One region of the Bradyrhizobium sp. 41S5 genome, then DNA from elsewhere that is predicted to be linked to it. Evidence: predicted binding sites of a transcription regulator. Region 1 holds the regulator's gene; each other region holds the start of a gene.

Region 1 (5,691 bases):
TTTTCCTCATAGGTCATGAGGTCGGCCATCACCTGGCAGGGATGCGAACGCCGGGTCAGGCCGTTGATGACGGGCACGGTGGCGTGGGCGGCGAGCTCGAGCAGCGCGTCATGGTTGAGGATGCGGATCATGATCGCATCGACATAACGCGACAGCACGCGCGCGGTGTCGGCGATGGTCTCGCCGCGGCCGAGCTGCATCTCGGCGCCGGTCAGCATGATCGATTCACCGCCGAGCTGGCGCATGCCGACGTCGAACGACACCCTTGTGCGGGTCGACGGGCGCTCGAAGATCATCGCCAGCGTCTTGCCTTCGAGCGGCTTCCTGCCCTTCTCATGCGCCTTCAGCTTCGCCTTCATGGCGGCTCCGGCTTCGAGCATGTTGCGCAGTTCGGCGAGCGGCAGCTCGTTGATGTCGAGGAAGTGACGGACCGGCTTGCTCATTATCCAGCCGCCTTCTTCGGCTGCGGCGCCGATAGCACAGAGCAGGCACGCTCGAGCGCCGTGATCGACTGGTCGATCTCGGCCTCGGTCACGATCAGGGGCGCCAGGAACCGCACCACATTGTCGCCGGCGCCGACGGTGAGCAGCTTCTCGTTGCGCAGCGCGGCGATCAGATCGCCCGACGGCACCACCGCCTTGACGCCGATCAACAGGCCCTCGCCGCGCACCTCCGACAGCACGCCGGGATAGCGGTCCACGACGGAAGCGAGCTTCTGCTTGAGCAGCAGCGACATCTTCTGCACGTGCTCGAAGAAGCCGGGCTTGAGCATGACGTCGAGCACGGCATTGGCGGCGGCGACCGCGAGCGGATTACCGCCGAAAGTCGAGCCGTGCGAGCCCGGCGCCATGCCGGCCGCAGCGTCCGCGGTCGCCAGCACCGCGCCGATCGGGAACCCACCGCCGAGCGCCTTCGCCAGAGACATCACGTCCGGCGTGACGCCGGTGCGCTTGTAGGCGAACAGCTCGCCGGTGCGGCCCATGCCGGTCTGCACCTCGTCGAACGCCAGCAGCAGGCCATGCTCGTCACACAGCGCGCGGAGCGCCTTGAAGAACGCCTGCGGCGCCGAGCGCACGCCGCCCTCGCCCTGCACCGGCTCGATCAGGATGCCGGCGGTGTGCGGGCCGATCGCCTTCTTGACCGCCTCGATGTCGCCGTGCGGCACCTGGTCGAAGCCGTCCATCGGCGGGCCGAAACCTTCGAGGTATTTCGCCGAGCCGGTCGCAGCCAGCGTGCCCAGCGTGCGGCCATGGAAGGCGCCTTCGAAGGTGATGATGCGGTAGCGTTCGGGATGGCCCTTGGAGAAGTGGTGGTGCCGCACCAGCTTGATCACCCCCTCCATCGCTTCGGCGCCGGAATTGCAGAAGAACACGAAGTCGGCAAAGCTCTGCTCGCACAGCCGCGCGGCAAGCACCTCGCCGTCCGGGCTCTTGAACAGGTTCGACATGTGCCAGAGCTTGGTCGCCTGCTCCTGCAGCGCCTTGACCAGATGCGGGTGCGCATGCCCGAGCGCGTTCACCGCGACGCCCGAGGTGAAGTCGAGATAGCGGTCGCCGTTGGTTGCGATCAGCCAGGCGCCCTCGCCGCGCTCGAAGCCGAGATCGACCCGGGCGAAGACGGGGAGCAGATGCGACGAGGCGTTGGTCATGGCGTTCACTGCCGGTTTGAAACCGTCAATCGCCGCGCGCCTTGACGCCTACGCAGCAACCGCCAGCTTCGGAAAACAAAACGGCCGCCTTTGCGGGCGGCACGTGCGGGACATTCTATGCGGCGGCCGGTAAGTGTCAATCGCCAGGAGCCGGCCTTTGCTGGCCTTCCTGCAATGCGAAACCAGCGCAATCCGGAGCGGTGGAAAAGCCTCACAGCAATGCTTAACTTTGCGGGAACATGTGGACGCACGGCCGCGGACTCTTGCGCCAGAGTCACGCCATATTGTAGCGTTTGGCCTGTCGGGTACGACATCTCGTGCGGCAGTACTGGACCCTCTAAGTAGCCTTCGTGTCACGCGTAAACGTTCGGGCGCAACACCGTGCCCGGCGAGGGCTAAGGGATTCTGGCCGCAGGGATATTTGTCCAGATTGGCTCGCAGCGCCGCTCCGATGAGTGGCCGGCGCCATGCGAAAGGAAGAATGCGATGACTGTATTGACCTGGTCCGACGATCGCGTCGAGCAGCTGAAGAAGCTCTGGGAATCCGGCCTCTCGGCCAGCCAGATCGCGGCGGAACTTGGCAATGTGACGCGAAACGCCGTGATCGGCAAAGTACATCGGCTCGGCCTCTCCGGCCGCGCCAAGGCCCCCTCCACGGCTGCGCCGCGGCAGCGCAAGGCCCGTCCCGCCCAGCACATGATGCGGGTGGCGCGCCCGGTGTCGCGCGGCAACACCGCGCTGGCGCACGCCTTCGAGGTCGAGATGGAGCCCGATCCGATCTCCTTCGACAACGTGGTGCCGATGAGCCAGCGGCTGTCGCTGCTCGAGCTCAACGAGGCCACCTGCCACTGGCCGGTCGGCGATCCCTCAAGCCCGGAATTCTTCTTCTGCGGCGGCAAGGCGCTCGCCGGCCTGCCCTATTGCGCGCATCACTCGCGCGTCGCCTACCAGCCCGCCGCCGATCGCCGCCGGCCGTCGGCCAAGCCACAGATCAAGTAAGCACTCGGGAAACTGCCTGGACTGCAAAAACAAATCCCCGCGAAAGCGGGGATTTGTTTGTGTGATCGTAGCGCGGAACTATCCACCAGCGTCGTCCCGGCGAAAGCCGGGACCCGTAACCCCGAATGCGTATTGTTAGAAAGCCGTCTGGCCGCGTGCCCATTGCGGCGGCCGCGGCGTATGGGTCCCGGCTTTCGCCGGGACGACGCCGTGTTGCGGCTTGAGGTTGCCATGCAGGCCTTACGGCTGCGGCTCGGCCTTCGCGAAGCGGTCGTCGAGCGCATAGCCGGCGCCGCGCACGGTGCGGATCGGATCCTGCTCGCGGCCCGGATTGAGCAGCTTGCGCAGGCGGCCGATGTGCACGTCGACGGTACGCTCATCGATATAGATGTCGCGGCCCCAGACGCTGTCGAGCAGCTGCTCGCGGCTGAACACGCGGCCGGGATGCTCGAGGAAGAATTCGAGCAGCCGATACTCGGTCGGACCGAGATCGATCGGACGTCCCGAGCGCGCCACGCGGCGCTTCTCGCGGTCGAGCTCGATGTCGCCATAGGTCAGCACGGTCGCAAGCCGCTCCGGGCTCGCGCGGCGCAGCAGGCCCTTCACCCGTGCCAGCAATTCCGGCACCGAGAACGGCTTGACGATGTAATCGTCGGCGCCGGTGGCAAGCCCGCGCACGCGCTCGCTCTCCTCGCCGCGCGCGGTCAGCATGATGATCGGAAGCTGCTTGGTCTCGGGCCGCGCCCGCAGGCGGCGGCACAGCTCGATGCCGGACAGGCCCGGCAGCATCCAGTCCAGTACCACGAGGTCGGGAACGCGCTCCTTCAGGCGGGTGTCGGCATCGTCGCCGCGCCCGACCGTTTCGACATCGTAGCCTTCCGCATCGAGGTTGTAGCGCAACAGTGTCGTCAGCGCTTCCTCGTCTTCGACTACCAGAATGCGTGCGCTCATCGGTTCAAGTTCTCTCTCTGTGGTGATCCGTTGCCCAGACGCAAACCGAAACGCTTACTTTCCTGAGCATAATCCCCGCGGAAACGACTTGTCGTGAAGACAATCCGGCTCCGCGCTCGCGGATCATGTCCTAGGTACCCGGCACAGTGGTGGCAAAATTGGTCATGTCGCCCTTCGGGCGCTTGTCGGTGATCTGCTGGCCCTCGATCATGTAGAACACGGTCTCGGCGATATTGGTGGCGTGATCCCCGATCCGCTCGATGTTCTTGGCGCAGAACATCAGATGTATGCAGAACGAGATGTTGCGCGGATCCTCCATCATGTAGGTCAGCAGCTCGCGGAACAGCGAGGTGCAGATCGCATCGACCTCCTCGTCGCCCTTCCAGACGTTCATCGCCGCCGGCAGATCGTGCGCGGCATAGGCGTCGAGCACCGACTTGACCTGCGACAGCACGAGGTCGGTCATGTGCTCCAGGCCGCGGATCAGCTTCAGCGGCTGGAAATCGCTTTCCAGCGCCGCGACGCGCTTGCCCATATTCTTGGCGAGGTCGCCGATCCGCTCGAGGTCGGTGGCCACGCGCATCGCGCTGACGATTTCACGCAGGTCGATCGCCATCGGCTGGCGGCGGGCGATCGTCAGCACCGCGCGCTCTTCGATGACGCGCTGCAGATTGTCGATCTCGATGTCGGCGGCGACCACGCGCTTGCCAAGCGCGACGTCGCGACGGATCAGCGCGTCGACCGACTCGGTAATCATCCGCTCGACGAGGCCGCCCATCTCGGCGACCAGGCGGGTCAACTCCTGCAGGTCGCTGTCGAATGCCTTGGCGGTATGTTCAGAAGCCATCGCTTGTCTCCCTCATGATCCCGAGGATCATGATTTGGTGTCCTCAGTTTCGCATGATCCGATCGGAAAACCGGTGCCCACTTTTCCGGATCATGCTCTAGCCGAACCGGCCGGTGATGTAGTCCTGGGTGCGTCGATCGCTCGGCGAGGTGAAGATCTTGTTGGTGTCGTCGAACTCGATCAGCTCACCGAGATACATGAACGCGGTCTTGTCGGAGACGCGCGCCGCCTGCTGCATGTTGTGGGTGACGATCGCGATCGTGTAGTCCTCGGAGAGCTCCTGGATCAGCTCCTCGACCTTGGCGGTCGAGATCGGATCGAGCGCCGAGCACGGCTCGTCGAACAGGATCACCTCGGGCCGCACCGCCACGGTGCGCGCGATGCACAAGCGCTGCTGCTGGCCGCCGGAAAGCGACAGGCCGGAGGCGTTCAGCTTGTCCTTGACCTCGTTCCACAGCGCGCCGCCGCGCAGCGCCTTCTCGACCCGGTCGTCCATCTCGGACTTCGAGATCTTCTCGTAGAGGCGGATGCCGAAGGCGATGTTCTCGTAGATCGTCATCGGGAACGGCGTCGGCTTCTGAAACACCATGCCGACCCGCGCGCGCAGCAGATTGAGGTCGAGCTTGGGATCGAGAATGTTGGTCTGGTCCAGCATCAGCTGACCGGTAGCGCGCTGGCCCGGATAAAGGTCATACATCCGGTTGAAGATCCGCAGCAGGGTCGACTTGCCGCAGCCCGACGGACCGATGAACGCCGTGACGCGGTTGGTGCCCAGCGTCAGGTTGATGTTCTTCAGCGCGTGGTGCTCGCCGTAATAGAAATTGAGGTTGCGCACCGTGACTTTCGGCGGCGCTTCCGGCAGCGGCGTATGCGGTGCAACGTGGCTCGGGTTACTGGTTGAAACGGAGAGCTCGGTCATTTTGCGGCCCTTTCGGCACCAAGGATACGCGCGCCGATATTCAGCGCGAGCACGGTGAATGTGATCAGCAGTGCGCCGCTCCACGCCAGCTCTTTCCAGTAGGCGTAGGGGCTCTGCACGAAGTTGTTGATGGTGACTGGCAGGTTGGCCATCGTCTTGGTCAAGTCCCAACTGAAAAACTGGTTCGACAGCGCGGTGAACAGCAGCGGCGCGGTCTCGCCGGCGACGCGGGCGGTCGCCAGCAGCACGCCGGTGATCAAGCCGCTACGCGCAGCACGATAAGCGATCCGCTTGATCACCAGCGAGCGCGGCAGGCCGAGCGCGGAG
Region 2 (5,691 bases), 2.7 Mb from region 1:
GTGATTGAACACGCTGCAATAGGACGGGATGCAAGGCCCTTCGTCGAGCACACTGCAAGGCGTGTGTGCGAACGGCGCCGGATTGGTCTGCTGCCGCTGCTGCGCAGAGGCAGCGCTCGCGAGCACAACGGCCAGCACGGCAAAAGCGAGACAGATGGCGACGCGTCGGAGCATGCAGACGGACCCGGATTGCGCTCCGGGGAAAATGGTACCGCGGCCGGACCGCATCAAGCGGGCCGCGTTCAATTCCTTGCGCGCGCCGTAACCACAACTGTCATCGCCCGGCTTGAACCGGGCGATCCAGTATTCCAGAGACGGCAGTGATCGAACGGATAAGCCGCGGCGTACTGGGTCCCCCGGTCGAGCCGGGGGACGACACTGAGTATGTGGCGCTATCGTATTCGGCGCTACGCCTTCTTCTTCACGTCCTTGACGTTGGAGAAGGTGATGCCCTCGGCGCGCTCGCGGGTGTAGCCGAGATAGAACTCGTTCTTGGCCATGAACACCGGATCGCCGTCGACGTCGTCGGCGATGCCGGAGTTGTTGGCGGCGATGAAGGCCTCCAACTTCTTGCGGTCATCGGACGAGATCCAGCGCGCCAGCGAGAACTCGGAGATCTCGAACTCGACCGGCAGCGAATATTCGGCATCGAGCCGCGCCTTCAGCACGTCGAGCTGCAGCGGACCGACCACGCCGACCAGCGCTGGCGCGCCGTCACGCGGGCGGAACACCTGCACGACGCCCTCCTCCGACATCTGCTGCAACGCTTCCTTCAGCTTCTTCGCCTTCATCGCATCTGTCAGCCGAACGCGGCGGACGATTTCCGGCGCGAAGCTCGGTACGCCGACGAAGGTCAGATCCTCGCCCTCGGTCAGGGTGTCGCCGATCCGCAAGGTGCCGTGGTTCGGAATGCCGACGACGTCACCGGCGAAAGCCTCGTCCGCCACCGAGCGATCCTGGGCGAAGAAGAATTGCGGGCTCGACAGGCTCATGTTCTTGCCGGTGCGCACCAGCTTGGCCTTCATACCGCGGCTGAGTTTTCCGGAGCACAGCCGGGCGAACGCGATGCGGTCGCGATGGTTCGGATCCATGTTGGCCTGGATCTTGAACACGAACGCGCTCATGCGCGGCTCCGCCGCCTCGACCTTGCGCAGATCGGAATCCTGCGCGCGCGGCGCCGGCGCGAACTTGCCGAGACCCTCCAGCAAGTCGCCGACGCCGAAATTGCGCAGCGCGCTGCCGAAATAGACCGGCGTCAGATGGCCCTCGCGGAAGGCCGCGAGCTCGAACGGCTTGCAGGCTTCCGAGGCCAGCGCCAGCTCATCCCTGACCTCGGCGACGTCGAGATTGGGATTGCGCTTGCCGAGATCGGCGATGTCGATCTGCTCGGTGGCGCCGGTCTTGGCGCCGCCGCCCTCGAGCAGCCGCACGCCGCCATTGACGACATCATAGGTGCCGAGGAAGTCGCGGCCGCGGCCGACCGGCCAGGTCATCGGCGTGGTGTCGAGCGCCAGCGTCTTCTCGATCTCGTCCAAAAGCTCGAACGTGTCGCGGCTCTCGCGGTCCATCTTGTTGATGAAGGTGATGATCGGGATGTCGCGCAGGCGGCACACCTCGAACAGTTTTCGCGTGCGCGCCTCGATGCCTTTGGCGGCGTCGATGACCATCACCGCGGAGTCGACCGCGGTCAGCGTGCGATAGGTGTCTTCCGAAAAGTCCTCGTGGCCCGGCGTGTCCAAGAGGTTGAACACGAGGTCGTTGAACTCGAAGGTCATCACCGAGGTGACGACGGAGATGCCGCGCTCGCGCTCGATCTTCATCCAGTCCGAGCGCGTGTTGCGGCGCTCGCCCTTGGCCTTGACCTGGCCCGCGAGGTTGATTGCGCCGCCGAACAGCAGCAGCTTTTCCGTCAGCGTGGTCTTGCCGGCGTCCGGGTGCGAGATGATCGCAAAGGTGCGCCGTCGCGCCACTTCCTCGGAAAGCAGCGAGCGGGACGGCGATTCGGTTGAAACAGCGGTATCAGACATGGCGGGGCAGCGTTTGGCAGGGAAAACGGGCGCAATCAAGGGCGTTTTGTCGCAATGCGGGATGGCCGCACCACCCACATATAGGGACCGGAAGGACGACCTTCTTCTCACCATACCATCCGCGGGGACGACCCTGCCTTATCCGGAGGGTTCGTTATGGCTTGGGCCATTCTGTTCACCGCAGGCCTGCTCGAGATCGGCTGGGCGATCGGGCTGAAATATACCGAGGGCTTCTCGCGGCTGGTGCCATCGGTGCTGACGCTCGCGGCGATGGCCGGCAGCGTGATCCTGCTCGGCATCGCGCTGAAGACGCTGCCGATTGGAACCGCCTATGCGGTCTGGACCGGGATCGGCGCGGTCGGCACCGCGGCACTCGGCATCATCCTGCTCGGCGAGCCCGCGACCGCGATGCGGCTCGCCAGCATCGGGCTGATCGTGTCCGGCATCGTCGGCTTGAAGCTGGTCGGTTGATTACTTGTTTTGGACCCGTTTTCTTGACGCGAACCGGCTTCCACTTTGCTCGAAAACGCTACTTCAGAACCTGCACCGCCCAATAGGTCGCGGCTGCAACCGCAGCCGAGGCCGGGATCGTGATCACCCAGGCGTAGACAATCGAGCTTGCCACGTTCCAGCGCACGGCGGACAGCCGCCGTGCGGCGCCGACGCCGACGATGGCGCCGGTGATGGTGTGGGTGGTCGATACCGGAACCCCGAGATAGGTCGCGATGAACAGGGTTGCGGCGCCCCCGGTCTCGGCGCAAAAGCCCTGCATCGGCGTCAGCTTTGTGATCCGCAGCCCCATGGTGCGCACAATCCGCCAGCCCCCCATCAGGGTGCCCAGCGCCATCGCGCTCTGGCAGGCCAGCACGACCCAGAACGGAATCTCGAACTTGTCGCCGAGATGGCCCTGCGAGTAGAGCAGCACTGCGATGATGCCCATGGTCTTCTGCGCGTCGTTGCCGCCATGGCCGAGCGAATAGAGCGACGCCGAGGCGAATTGCAGAATCCGGAAGGCGCGATCAACAGCGAAAGGTGTCGAGCGCACCGAGAGCCAGGACACGATCGCAACCAGCACCAGTGCCAGCAGGAAGCCGACCAGCGGCGACAGCACGATCGCAAGCAAGGTCTTGGTGAGCCCGCTCCACACCGCCGCCGAAATGCCTGCCTTGGCCATGCCGGCGCCGACCAGGCCGCCGATCAGCGCGTGCGAACTCGACGAGGGAATGCCGAGCGCCCAGGTGATCACATTCCAAGCGATCGCGCCGACTAGCGCCGCGAAGATCACGGTCGCGTCCACCACCGACGGCTCGATGATCCCGGTGCCAATGGTGTTGGCGACGTGCAGGCCGAACACCGCGAAGGCGACAAAGTTGAAGAACGCCGCCCAGAACACCGCATATTGCGGCCGCAGCACGCGGGTCGAGACGATGGTCGCGATCGAGTTCGCGGCATCGTGCAGGCCGTTCAGGAAGTCGAACAGCAGCGCGACCGCGATCAGGATAGTCAGGACCGGAAGACCCAGCGTGGCGTCCACGTGATGTCCCTGCCCTAAACCTGTTCAATCACGATGGAGTTGATCTCGTTGGCGACGTCGTCGAAGCGGTCAGCCACCTTCTCGAGGTGATCGTAGATCTCCGCGCCGACGATGAAGTCCATCGCGTTGGCGTTGCGGTGCTTCAAGAACAATTCCTTGAGCCCGATATCATGGAGATCGTCGACCCGGCCCTCGAGCTTGGTCAGCTCCTCGGTGATCTGGGTCAGCATCGAGACGTTCTGGCCGATCGCCTGCAACAGAGGCAGCGCGCGAACGACTAGATTGGCGGATTCGACGATCAGGGTGCCGATCTCGCGCATCGGGGGCTCGAACTCCCGCACCTCGAACAGCATCACCGCCTTTGCGGTGGACTGCATCTGGTCGACCGCGTCATCCATCGCGGTGATCAGGTTCTTGATGTCGCCGCGGTCGAACGGGGTGATGAAGGTACGGCGAACGGCGGTCAGGACCTCGCGGGTGACGCTATCGGCGTCGTTCTCGAACTGGTTGACGCGCTGGCAGAAGACCGGGGTCTCCTCGCCGCCCTTCAGCATGTCCTGCAGCGCCAGCGCGCACTGCACGGAGGTCTGGGCGTGGCGGGCGAACAGGTCGAAAAATCGCTCTTCCTTGGGCAGAAAGGCGCGAAACCAGCGCAGCATGTCTCAGTTCCATCGTTCCGGGACAGCTCTTTTAGCGACTGTCACAGAACTGTCATAGAGCATCTGGCGGGGAAAATACCGGGACCGACCGCCCGAACGGGCGGTCGTCCACCGCTATGTCGTCGGCAGCAAATCGGTTACCCTGCCCTACAGCGACCGCCGCAGCAGGTGGGCCAGCTCGCCGACCAGGCCGCGCCGGAACAGCAGCACGCAGGCCACGAAGATCACGCCCTGGATCACCGTCACCCACTGGCCGAAACCGGCGAGATATTGCTGCATGGCGATGATCACGAATGCGCCGACCACCGGGCCGAAGATGGTACCGAGGCCGCCGACCAGCGTCATCAGCACGATTTCGCCGGACATCGACCAGTGCACGTCGGTGAGAGAGGCGTTCTGCGCCACGAACACCTTCAGCGAGCCGGCAAAGCCCGCCAGCGTGCCCGACAGGATGTAGGCCAGCATCTTGTACTGGTCGGTCTTGTAGCCGAGCGAGATCGCGCGCGGCTCGTTCTCGCGGATCGATTTCAGCACCTCGCCGAACGGCGAGTTGATGGTGCGGTAGATCAGCAGGAAGCCGGCGAGGAATCCGGCCAGCACGACGTAGTAGAGCACCGTCGGCTTCGACAGGTCGAAGATCCCGAACAGGCGCCCCTGCGGAATGCCCTGGATGCCGTCTTCACCATGGGTGAACGGCGCCTGCAGATAGATGAAATAGAGCAGCTGCGACAGCGCCAGCGTGATCATCGAGAAGTAGATGCCCTGGCGGCGGATCGAGATGAAGCCGGTGACGAGGCCGAGCAAGGCGGCCGCGGCGGTGCCGGCCACGATGCCAAGCTCCGGCGGCAACCCCCACACCTTCAGCGCATGCGCCGAGACGTAGCCGGCGGTGCCGAGGAACATGGCGTGGCCGAACGACAGCAGGCCGCCATAGCCGATCAAAAGGTTGAAGGCGCAGGCGAGCAGCGCGAAGCACAGCGCCTGCATGACGAAGAAGGGATAGATCCCCGTGAACGGCACCACTGCGAGCAGCACCGCCATCACGGCGAATACGATCATCTCGTCGCGCACCGCGCGCGGCGTCACCGGAAGTGTATCGTCGGTCAATGCTGACATATCAAGCCGCCCGTCCCGTCAGTCCCGTTGGCTTCACCAGCAACACCACCACCATCAGGACAAACACCACGGTGTTGGAGGCCTCGGGATAAAAATACTTGGTCAGTCCCTCGATCACGCCGAGCGCGAAGCCGGTAATGATCGAGCCCATGATCGAGCCCATGCCACCGATCACGACCACCGCGAACACCACGATGATGAGATCGGCGCCCATCAGCGGACGAACCTGGTTGATCGGCGCCGACAGCACGCCGGCGAGCGCGGCGAGACCGACGCCGAGCCCGTAGGTCAGCGTGATCATGCGCGGCACGTTGATGCCGAAGGCCCGCACCAGCGTCGGGTTCTCGGTGGCCGC
Region 3 (5,691 bases), 3.9 Mb from region 1:
CCGAGCTGGTCGACGTGCCGATCATGATCGTGCATGTCTCGAACCGCGAGGCGATGGACGAGATCCGGCGCGCGCAGCAGCGGGGCTTGCGGGTGATGGGCGAAACCTGTCCGCAATACCTTGTCCTGACCGAGAAGGATCTCGACCAGCTCAACATGGAAGGCGCAAAGTACGTCTGCTCGCCGCCGCCGCGCGATGTCGCCAGCCAGCAGGCGTGCTGGGAAGGCTTGCAGCAGAAAGTGTTCTCGGTGTTCTCGTCGGACCATTGCCCGTTCCGCTACGACGACCCGCAAGGAAAGCTCGCGCCCAAGGGGCGTACCAGCTTCCGCTGGGTGCCGAACGGCATCCCGGGGGTGGCGACGCGGCTGCCGATCCTGTTCTCCGAGGGCGTGGTGAAGGGGCGCATCGACCTCAACAGCTTCGTCGCCTTCAGCGCCACCAATCACGCCAAGATCTACGGCCTCTATCCGCGCAAAGGCACGATCGCCGTCGGCTCCGATGCCGACATCGCGCTGTGGGACCCCAAGCGCAAGGTGACGATCCGCCACGAGCTGATCCATGACGGCTCCGACTACACGCCCTATGAAGGGCTCGAGGTCACCGGCTGGCCGGTGCTGACCATGGTGCGCGGCAAGGTGGTCGTCGACGACGGGGCCCTTGTCGGCAGCAAGGAGCACGGCACATACTTGCCGCGCGCCAAACCTCCGGCGGGAGCGACCATCCCGTAACACGCGAAGGAAGTAACCCGCGAAACAAGAAGGCAGGAGACCACCATGCCCTACGCGACAACAGATGACGGCGTGCGGCTCTATTTCGAGGAGACCGGATCCGGCCATCCCGTGATCCTGGTCCATGAATTCGCCGGCGATTTGCGCAGCTACGAGCCGCAGATGCGGCATTTCGGCAAGCGCTTCCGCACCATCGCCTATAATGCGCGCGGCTTTCCGCCGTCTGACGTGCCCGACGATGTCTCGTCCTATTCGCAGGCACGCGCCGCCGACGATATTCTTGCCGTGCTCGATCACATCGGCGCGCCGAAGGCGCATATCATCGGCCTCTCGATGGGCGGCTTCGCGACCTTGCACTTCGGACTGCGTCACCCGACGCGGGCGCTGTCGCTGTGCATCGGCGGCTGCGGTTATGGTGCGGAGCTCGACAAGCGCGAGACGTTTCGCGCCGAAGCCGACGTGATCGCGGCCATGATCCGCAAGGACGGCATGCCGGCGTTCGCCGAACGCTACGCCTACGGTCCGACCCGCGTGCAGTACGAGAACAAGGACCCGCGCGGCCACGCCGAGTTCAAGGCCATGCTTGCCCAGCACTCGGCGGTGGGATCCGCCAACACCCAGCAGGGCGTGCAGAAGGAGCGTCCCTCGCTCTACACGCTGGTCGACGAGATGAAGCGCATCACGGTGCCGACACTGATCATCACCGGCGACGAGGATTGGCCGTGCCTGCTGCCGGGCATCCTGATGAAGCAGAGCATTCCGTCCGCCGCGCTCGCCGTCATGCCGAACTGCGGTCATGCCATCAACATCGAGGAGCCCGACGAGTACAACCGGATCGTCGGCGAATTCCTGGCGCAGGTCGAAAGCCGCCGCTGGCCGCAGCGCGATCCGAGAGCGGTGAGTGCTTCGATCACGGGGATGAAGGACTAGTTGGCTCGGCCGGATACGTCGCGTTGAATTGTGCGACTACAGGAATAGTCCTGGATCGTGCGCGCATGAAAACGTGGTACGCGCGGATGTAGGTCTCATCATGACGCGCGTGCCGGCGTCATTGGGGTCGCGATCGATTTGATGACATCGATGCAATATCTGTTCACGCGTGCCGCAACCGGCGCGTGAAATCGAACGCATGACGATTGCGTCGCGATGACGCATCAATCGCAAAACCGACACAGGGCTGTTACGCGCGCTGGCTAATGTGTCGCATGTCGACGTCATAAATCCTTAAAAAATGGGGCAAGAAGTGAAGGTGAAATTCCTTTCAACGGTCGGAGTCTGTCTTGTCGCTGCTGCTGCAGTGGTGTGCAGCGCGGCTGCTCACGACGATGATAGAGATCACGATCATCGTCATCCGCACGACATTCACACGGCAACGCCGATCAAGCATCTCGTCGTGATCTTCAACGAGAACCGCTCGTTCGATCACTATTTCGCAACCTACCCGAATGCGGCCAACCCGACCGGCTCCATTCCGTTCAAGGCGAAGCCGCATACACCGAAGGTCAACAACCTCGCCAACGCCAATCTGCTGACCAACAACCCGAACCTCAACCCGGCCAACGGCACGGGCGCGACCAATCCGTTCCGGCTCGATCGCACCCAGGCCAACACGCGCTCGCAGAACCACGCCTACACGCCCGAGCAGCAGGCGGTCGACAACGGCAACGAAGACCTGTTTCCGAAGTTCACCGGCCGCGGCACCGCCGGCGGTGTCGGCGCGTTCGGCACCAACGGGCAGGTGATGGGCTATTTCGACGGCAACACCGTCACCGCGTTCTGGAATTACGCCCAGAACTTCGCGATGAGCGACAACACCTGGACCGACACCTTTGGTCCGTCGACGCCCGGCGCGCTCGAGGTGGTCGCCGGCCAGACCAACGGTGCGCAGAACATCGTCGGCACGACGTCGTCGATCGCCGACGGGCAGGGCGGCCTGACCTTGATCGGCGATACCGACCCTGCCTATGACTCCTGCTCGAGCACGACCAGCCAGGTCCTGATGACCAGCAAGAACATCGGCGACCTGCTCAACGCCGAGCACATCAGCTGGGGCAGCTTCATGGGCGGCTTCGACCTGACGCTCAAGAACAGCAACGGCACCACCAACTGCCTCCGCAGCACCTTCTCGAGCAACGTCAACGGCAGCATCGTTGACTACATCCCGCACCACGCCTGGTTCCAGTACTACAAGTCGACCGCCAACCCGACCCATGCGCGGCCTAGCTCGGTGAACGCGATCGGCCACACCTACGTTCCCGGCAGCAAGACGGTCGATCCGGCCAATCATGCCTACGATCTCGAGGACTTCTATGCCTCGGTGAAGGCCGGCAACTTCCCGGCCGTCTCCTACATCAAGATGCCGGCCTATCAGGACGGCCATCCCGGCAACTCCGATCCGCTCGACGAGCAGGCGGGCAATGTCGAGTTGATCAACTTCCTGCAGACGCAGAAGGAGTGGCGCGAGACCGCGGTCATCATCACCTATGACGACTCCGACGGCTGGTATGACCACCAGTACATCGCACCGACCAGCGCCTCGTATGATCCGACCGCCGACCAGGTCAACGGTCCCGGTCAGTGCGGCCGCGGTATCGGCAAGCAGACGCAGCCGAACGGCCTCAACGGCCAGCCGGTGAACGGCCGCTGCGGTCCCGGCACGCGGATCCCGTTCCTGCTGATCTCACCTTACGCCAAGAAGAACTTCGTCAGCCACACGCGCATCTCGCAGGCGTCCGTCGTGCGCTTCATCGAAGACAACTGGCTGCACGGCCAGCGTCTCGGCGGCGGCGCATTCGACGACAGCGTCGAATCGATCACCGACATGTTCGACTTCGATCATGGCCACGATCACGATCACGATCACGACCGCGACGATCAGCAGAACAAGCTGTTCCTCGATCCGACGGCCGGCACGGTCATCGTTAGCCCGTCTGATGATCATCACCATCACTAACGCTCTGGGATCACTGGACGTCATATGAACGGCCGCATGTTGTGGCTTCTCGGCGCCGGCCTGCTCTGCATGGCCGGCGCTGTTGCGGCAGTCGAGACGCAAGGACTTCCGGGGACGAATCCGCATCCGGTGCAGCTCAGGCGTCCGCCGATCGCCCTGCTGTCCGGCATGGCGCAGCTCGGCCAGAAGATATTCTTCGACGCGTCGCTGTCGTCGTCGGGCGCATTGTCCTGCGCCTCCTGTCACAGTCCGGATCACGCCTACGGACCGCCCAATGATGCCGCGGTCATGTCCGGCGGGCCCGCGCAATCGCGGCAGGGTACGCGCGCCGTGCCAAGCCTGACCTATCTGGAGCGGCAACCAAATTTCAGCATCGGGCCGGAGAAGGACGAGGACGACAACGTCGTCGACTTCGCGCAACTGGCCGCGGCAGGTCAGCAGGCTGCGCGTGCGAAAAAGGTCGCGACCGTGGCCGCGGCGTCGGCGGTCAACATCGTGCCGCAGGGTGGACTGTTCTGGGACGGCCGCGCTGATACGCTGCAGGACCAGGCGATCTTCCCGCTGCTCGATCCCAATGAGATGGATGGCGGCAGCATCGAGGTGGTGGCGCAGAAGCTGCGCCAGGCTAGCTATGCCCCGCGCTTTGCCGAACTGTTCGGCGCTCAGGTCTTCGACAACACGCGGCTGCTGGTCGCGGAGGCGATGTTCGCGGTCGCGCGCTATCAGGTCGAGGAACCGAGCTTCCATCCCTACAGCAGCAAGTTCGACTACTGGCTGGAAGGCAGGGCACGACTGGGCGAGAACGAGTTGCGCGGCCTGCAATTGTTCAACGATCCGGACAAGGCCAATTGCGCCGGCTGCCATACCTCGGCGCCGACCCGCGACGGCCTGCCGCCGCTGTTTACCGATCACCAGTATGAGGCGCTTGGCGCGCCGCGCAACGCCGCGCTCGCCAGCAACCGCGATCCGAACTACTTCGATCTCGGGGTCTGCGGTCCGTATCGCACCGACATTGCCGAGCAGACGCAATATTGCGGGATGTTTCTGACGCCGACCTTGCGCAACACCGCAGCCCGCCGCGTGTTCTTCCACAACGGCGTCTTCACGAGCCTTGAGCAGGTGCTCGATTTCTATAACTTCCGCGATACCAATCCGGAGAAGGTCTACCCGCGTGCGGCCGACGGTACAGTGCGGAAATACGACGATCTGCCGGAAAAGCATCACGGCAATGTCGACGTCGCCGATCCGCCGTTCGAGCGCCATCTCGGCGACACACCCGCGATGACCGCGCAGGACGAAGCCGACATCATCGCCTTCCTGAAGACGTTGACCGACGGTTACCAGCCGGAGTGGTGAGCGGTCGCAACGGCTCATGGCGGAACCCATGCGTGAGTTGGCAGGTCCTCGTCATGCGCGCATAATGCGTGCATGAATGTAGTCGAAGGCAACGGTGCCGGTATTCCCGCGATCGGGCTCGGCACCTGGGAGCTGCGCGGGCGGACCTGCGCTCGCATCGTCGAGCAGGCGTTGCGGCTCGGCTACCGGCACATCGACACCGCCCAGATCTATGACAATAAGCGCGAGGTCGGCGAGGGGCTGCGCGCCTCCGGCATCAAGCGCGACGATGTGTTCCTGACCACCAAGGTCTGGACCACACATTTCATGGCGAAGGATCTCGAACGTTCGGCCAAGGAGAGCCTGGCGCGCTTGCGTCTGACCGAGGTCGATCTGTTGCTGCTGCACTGGCCGCATCCGCACGTGCCGCTTGCCGAGACGCTCGGCGCGCTGGCGCGGGTCAAGCAGGCGGGGCTGGCGCGGCATATCGGGGTCTCGAACTTCAACGCGGCGCTGATCGGGGAGGCGGTGGCGGCGTGCCCCGAGCCGCTCGCCTGCGATCAGGTCGAGTACCATCCCTATCTGGTCCAGGCCGACGTGATCGAGGCGTGCACGCGCCATGGCATGGCATTCGTCGCCTACAGCCCGATCGCGAAGGGACGCGTCAAGGGTGAT
Region 4 (5,691 bases), 3.4 Mb from region 1:
CGGTCGGAACGAGACTCGATTCCCTGCTTCAGGCGATCGGCACGGTGCGTCCGGCCGTGGACACTTTCTACAACGCGCTCAGCGACGAGCAGAAGGCCGCGTTCGACGCTGTCGGCTCCGAGCGGGACGGCGGCAGGAGCGCGATGGCCGCCGCAGGCGGTGACGAACCGCCGCGAAGCCATCATCGCCGTCACCACCATCATGGGCCGAATATCGGCGGCATGATTTTCCGGATGATCGGTTTGTGAGGCGCGCGATCGCCTCGCGCCTATGGCGGTGGCATATCCCGCGGTATCTCAACGGGACAACCAGCCGGAGCGTCCAAGCTACGGCGCGATCCATATGCCAATCACGATGATCGCCAGTGAGACGGCAATCACCAGCATATCGGTCGTGAGCCAATCAGGCATTCCGTTCGATGGCTGCTCGCTCATGTCCGCGACTCCTTCTGTTCGCGTCGAGCCAGTATGGTGAAGCGGAGCAGCGCGAACGAGGATGAACTGGATCACATAAGGGCGCGACAAGCGGTCGCTCCGAATTTCATGCATCAGCGCGCCCTCAAGTTGCAGCACGCGATTGATCTGCAGCGCAGGTTTCTGAACATGTTCGACAACGGCGGCGGCGACGGCAAGCACAATAGCACGTCTTGGCCGGACGTGGAGCCGCGCCTCGTATGGCAGAACGACGTGCACCGTCATTGCGAGCGAAGCGAAGCAATCCATGGTGCCGCAAGGAGGGATGGGATTGCTTCGTCGCTTCGCTCCTCGCAATGACAAGGAGCGGGGTGCGTAGGGTGGGTTAGCGGAAGCGTAACCCACCATGACGCGCGGCAAGATGGTGGGTTACGCTTTGCTGACCCACCCTACGTGCAACGTGCTGCGCTCCTCCTCACAGCACCTTGCGCTGCGCGAGGTTCTTCATCAGCGCGCCAACGCCGAAGGTCCAGGGCTCGCACTCGTCGCTGCCCCGCATGCGGTTGACGAGCTTGCCGAGCTGCGGCGCTTCGATGGTGACGATGTCGTCGCGCTTGTGGGTGAAGCCTTCGCCCTTGGCGTCGCGGTCCTTGACCGGCGCGAACATCGTGCCGAGGAACAGCGCAAAGCCGTCGGGATATTGATGCACGGGGCCGATGGTCTGGGCAACCAGATCGGTCGGGTCGCGGCTGATCTTGGAGATCGAGGAATGGCCCTCGAGCACGAAGCCGTCGGCGCCCTTCACGGTGAGGCCGACATCCATCTTCCTGACGTCGTCAAGCGAGAACGTCCCGTCGAACAGCCGCAGCAACGGGCCGATCGCGCAGGAGGCGTTGTTGTCCTTGGCCTTCGACAGCAAGAGCGCCGAGCGGCCCTCGAAATCGCGCAGGTTGACGTCGTTGCCGAGCGCGGCGCCGACGATCTTGCCGGCGGCGGAGACGACAAGCACGACCTCCGGCTCCGGATTGTTCCAGGTCGATTTCGGATGCAGACCGGCATCCATGCCGGTGCCGACCGAGGACAGCGTCGGCGCCTTGGTGAACACTTCGGCGTCGGGACCGATGCCGACCTCCAGATACTGGCTCCAGGCGTTCTGGTCGATCAGCACCTGCTTCAACCGCATCGCCGGCTCGGAGCCCGGCTTCAGCTTGGAGAGATCGTCGCCGACCAGGCGCACCACCTCGTTGCGGATTGCCTCCGCCGACGACGGATTGCCGCGTGCCCGCTCCTCGATCACGCGCTCCAGCATCGAGATCGCGAAGGTGACGCCGGCGGCCTTCAGCACTTGCAGGTCGACCGGCGCGAGCAGATGCGGTCTTGTCGCGTCGCGGCCGTCGGGCGGCGTGTTGGCGAGGATCGCCCCGAAATCGCCGATCCGCTCGCCGCGTGTGCCACGCAAGGCGGCCGCGGGATCGGCTTCCTCGCACAGCGCGCTCACGGTGGGGAAGCGCGCGGTGACGTCGAACACGCCGTCACCCCGCACCGCGACCACGGCGGGCCCGCCCGCCTGCGGCAGCCAGACCCGTCCGACCAGCGTGCCGGCGGTGCCGTCCTCGGGCAGGACGTCTTGTGGCGTGAGCGAAATCATCGGCGTCTCCTTTTTTGATCTTGTCATTGCTTGTTAGCACAGTCCCGCCGGCTGCGTGAAACAGCGGTCATGCCAATGTCATAGAGGGGTAACATCGCCCGTCAATGCTCCCGCCGATCGATCTAACACGCTGAAAGACGGACCTTCATGACCGCCTCCGACCTCACCGACGAAGCCGCCCGAGATGAAGCCTTGCGCGAGGAAGCCCTGCGCGCCCGCATCCACCAGGAGATGGCCGACAGCTTCGACGAGGAACTCGAGCTGGAGCTCGACGACATGAGGCTCGACGAGCTCGACCACGACGGGGCCGCCGCAAGGCCGTCGATCGACCGCAAGCTCTACTTCCGCGAATTGCTGCGGCTGCAGGGCGAGCTGGTCAAGCTGCAGGACTGGGTGCAGCACGAGAAGCAGAAGATCGTCGTGCTGTTCGAGGGCCGCGATTCCGCCGGCAAAGGCGGCGTCATCAAGCGCATCACCCAGCGGCTCAACCCGCGCATCTGCCGCGTCGCGGCGTTGCCGGCGCCGAACGAGCGCGAACGCACGCAATGGTACTTCCAGCGCTATGTCTCGCATCTTCCGGCTGGCGGCGAGATCGTGCTGTTCGACCGCAGCTGGTACAACCGCGCCGGCGTCGAGAAGGTGATGGGGTTCTGCAACGACGAGCAGTATGAGGAGTTCTTCAGGTCGGTGCCGGAGTTCGAACGCATGCTGATCCGCTCCGGCATCATCCTGCTGAAATACTGGTTCTCGATCACCGACGAGGAACAGGCGTTCCGCTTCTCGATGCGGATCCACGATCCGCTGAAGCAGTGGAAGCTGAGCCCGATGGATGTCGAGGCGCGGACCCGCTGGGAGCTTTACACCAAGGCCAAGGAAACGATGCTGGAGCGCACGCATCTGCAGGACTCGCCGTGGTGGATCGTCGATGCCGTCGACAAGAAGCGCGCCCGGCTGAACTGCATCTCGCACCTGTTGAGCCAGATCCCCTATCAGCAGGTCACCTACCAACCGGTGGTGCTACCGCCGCGGGTGCGCAACCCCGACTATCACCGCGGCCCGATCCCGCCGGAGATGTATGTGCCGGGAACGTATTGATGGTGGTCGTTTCCCCTCTCCCCGCAAAGCGCGGGGAGAGGTGAAAAGCTAGGCATCTCTCCTTCCCCTCGCCTACCAATGGCGCAGGCGCGCGCACTTGCTGGCACCGGATACCGACGCTAGGCTTCCCCCGATCTGGTGCAGGGAGGCTTGCTTGACTCAATCCGACGACGTCACAATTTCCGAAGATCGCCGCGACGCGCTGCGCTATGCGCTCGGGATCGGCAGCGGCGCGGCGCTCGCGGCCGCCATGGCCACCCCGGCCGCGGCGCAGACCCAGGCCGACAACACCCTGGATCGCATCAGGGGCAACAAGGTGCTGCGGATCGCGGTGCTGCCGGGCGAGCTGCCCTATTTCAACAAGGACCTCGCCACCGGCACCTGGTCCGGCTTCTCGATCGAGATGGCCAACGACCTCGCCAAGCTGCTCGACGTCAAGCTGGAATATGTCGAGTCGACCTATGGCAATTCAATTCTCGATCTGCAGGCCAACAAGATCGACCTCGGCTTTGCGCTCAACCCGACGCCGCAGCGGGCGCTGGTGGTGGATTTTACCAATCTGGTGTTCCCGCATCCGTTCGGCGCGATGCTGAAGAAGGGGCTGGAGGCCAAGACCTGGGCCGACATCAACAAGCCCGAGGTCAAGATCGCGGTCGACGTCGGCTCGGCCAACGAGGCGGTGGCCCGGCGCTTCGCGCCGAACGCCACCATCAAGTCGCTGAAGTCGCGCGACGAGGTGATGCTGGAAATGTCGTCGGGCCGCGTCGATTGCGTGGTCAACGCGCTGGTGCTCGGGCTGACCGCGATCGCCAAAAATCCGAACCTCGGCACCTACAAGATCCTGGCCTCGCCCTCGGTGACGATTGCGAGCGGCATGGCGGTGCGGCGCGAACAGGACAAGCGCTGGCGCGATTTCCTGTCGGTGTGGGTCGACTACAACCGCGGCATCGGCCAGATGCGCGAATGGTTCGTCAAGGGCCTCGGCCTCGCCGGCGTCAAGGCTGAGGACGTGCCGGTGGAGCTGAATATCTAGCGAGTGATGCTCTGCCTCCATCAACTCGTCATGCCCGGGCTTGACCCAGGCATCCACGCCTTCGTTTCCACAAAAAGAAAGACGTGGATGGCCGGGCCGAGCCCGGCCATGACGGTGCCGCGAGAGCTTCACACCTTGTCGTAGGTCAGCCCGCGCTCCAGCCGGCGCGCCACCAGCGTCGAGGGAAACAGGATCGCAAAATAGATCAGCGCCACGATGGTGTAGACCTCCAGCGGCCGGTAGGTGTCGGCGTTGATCAGCGTCGCATTGTAGACGAGATCGGGCACCGCGATGATCGAGACCAGCGAGGTGTTCTTCAGCTGCGTCACCGACTGGTTGACATAGGGCGCCATCATCGGCTTCAGCGCCTGCGGCAGGATCACGAGCCGCATCAGGCGCCAGCCGCGGAAGCCGAGCGCCTTCGCGGCGTCCCACTGCCCGACCGGCACGCTCTCGATCGAGCCGCGCACGATCTCGGCATAGAACGCGCCGCCATAGAGCGACAGCACGCTGACCGCTGCGACATGCGCCGGGATGTTGACGCCGATCACGACCGGAAAGGCGTAGTAGAACCAGATGATCTGCACCAACAGCGGCGTGCAACGGAACAGCTCGATATAGGCGATCAGGAGCCAGTCGATCACCGGAATCCGCCGTAGCCGCAGCATGCCGACGATCAGGCCGATCAGGGTCCCCAGGATGATGGTGCCGATCGTGTAGGCCATGGTCCAGCCGAGCCCGAGCCAGAACAGATGGCTGTACTTGGCGAGGATCCCGAAATCCCAGACGTAGTTCATCCTGCCCCTCGGTTGCGACGCGCCTTGCGCTCGCCTTGCGTTCCCAGCATCGCAGGCGGCCTCGCGCGAGTCACGCGATATACCGGCCCGGCGAAAAGGCCTTCACCTCGAACGGCGGCGCGGCGCCCGCGATCATTGCCGCGACCGCGGCGCCCGTTCCGGGACCGGTGGTGAAGCCGATATGCTGGTTGCCGAACGCGAGCCAGAGACCGCGATGCCGCGGCGCTGGTCCGATCATCGGCAGGCTGTCGGGCAGCGTCGGCCGCGCGCCGCGCCAGCGCTCGCCGACCGCATCGCCGAATTCGACCACGCTGCGCGCCATCGGCACCACCGCCTCGAGCTGCGCATAGTTCGACGGCGCGTCGCGCGCGGTCAGCTCGACGCCGCTGGTGACGCGAACGCCCTGCTCCATCGGCGTCATCAGAAAGCTGCCCTCCGCATCATGGATCGGCCGCAGCAATTTGCGTGCCGGGTTCGGCACGAAATGCTGGTGATAGCCGCGCTCGAACGCCAGCGGCACGCGATAGCCGAGCGGCCGCAACAGCTCGGCCGACCACGGCCCGAGCGCGACCACGACATGGCGCGCGGCGATCTCGCCGTCGGCAAGCTGCACGCGCCAGCCTTCGTCCTGTTGCTCGATCCGCCGGATCTCGGATTGCCGCACCGTGCCGCCGCTCGCGGCGAGCATCTGCGCATAGGCCTTGA

The links. The regulator PhoB, encoded in region 1, activates phosphate uptake and scavenging genes when phosphate is short. The targets are predictions, from matches to a motif close to TGTCATNNANCTGTCAT.
Region 2: the regulator PhoB is predicted to act here: its motif matches at 4,260-4,276, upstream of HAP47_RS17955 (DUF47 domain-containing protein).
Region 3: the regulator PhoB is predicted to act here: its motif matches at 1,941-1,957, upstream of HAP47_RS24290 (phospholipase C).
Region 4: the regulator PhoB is predicted to act here: its motif matches at 2,138-2,154, upstream of ppk2 (polyphosphate kinase 2).

Annotation. Positions count from the first base shown of each region.
Region 1 is NZ_CP083721.1:1,037,394-1,043,084, reverse strand. It holds gene argF (ornithine carbamoyltransferase) at 1-443, opposite strand, end outside; gene HAP47_RS04940 (aspartate aminotransferase family protein) at 443-1,648, opposite strand; gene HAP47_RS04935 (GcrA family cell cycle regulator) at 2,135-2,647, shown strand; gene phoB (phosphate regulon transcriptional regulator PhoB) at 2,888-3,598, opposite strand; gene phoU (phosphate signaling complex protein PhoU) at 3,729-4,445, opposite strand; gene pstB (phosphate ABC transporter ATP-binding protein PstB) at 4,543-5,364, opposite strand; gene pstA (phosphate ABC transporter permease PstA) at 5,361-5,691, opposite strand, start outside.
Region 2 is NZ_CP083721.1:3,780,727-3,786,417, reverse strand. It holds gene HAP47_RS17975 (hypothetical protein) at 1-174, opposite strand, end outside; gene HAP47_RS17970 (peptide chain release factor 3) at 408-2,027, opposite strand; gene sugE (quaternary ammonium compound efflux SMR transporter SugE) at 2,184-2,498, shown strand; gene HAP47_RS17960 (inorganic phosphate transporter) at 2,557-3,561, opposite strand; gene HAP47_RS17955 (DUF47 domain-containing protein) at 3,576-4,220, opposite strand; gene HAP47_RS17950 (branched-chain amino acid ABC transporter permease) at 4,368-5,336, opposite strand; gene HAP47_RS17945 (branched-chain amino acid ABC transporter permease) at 5,338-5,691, opposite strand, start outside.
Region 3 is NZ_CP083721.1:4,974,932-4,980,622, reverse strand. It holds gene hydA (dihydropyrimidinase) at 1-728, shown strand, start outside; gene HAP47_RS24295 (alpha/beta fold hydrolase) at 774-1,658, shown strand; gene HAP47_RS24290 (phospholipase C) at 1,972-3,681, shown strand; gene HAP47_RS24285 (cytochrome-c peroxidase) at 3,718-5,037, shown strand; gene HAP47_RS24280 (aldo/keto reductase) at 5,110-5,691, shown strand, end outside.
Region 4 is NZ_CP083721.1:6,122,634-6,128,324, forward strand. It holds gene HAP47_RS29490 (Spy/CpxP family protein refolding chaperone) at 1-248, shown strand, start outside; gene HAP47_RS29495 (hypothetical protein) at 327-722, opposite strand; gene HAP47_RS29500 (fumarylacetoacetate hydrolase family protein) at 889-2,061, opposite strand; gene ppk2 (polyphosphate kinase 2) at 2,209-3,156, shown strand; gene HAP47_RS29510 (transporter substrate-binding domain-containing protein) at 3,311-4,189, shown strand; gene HAP47_RS29515 (amino acid ABC transporter permease) at 4,318-4,986, opposite strand; gene HAP47_RS29520 (NAD(P)/FAD-dependent oxidoreductase) at 5,057-5,691, opposite strand, start outside.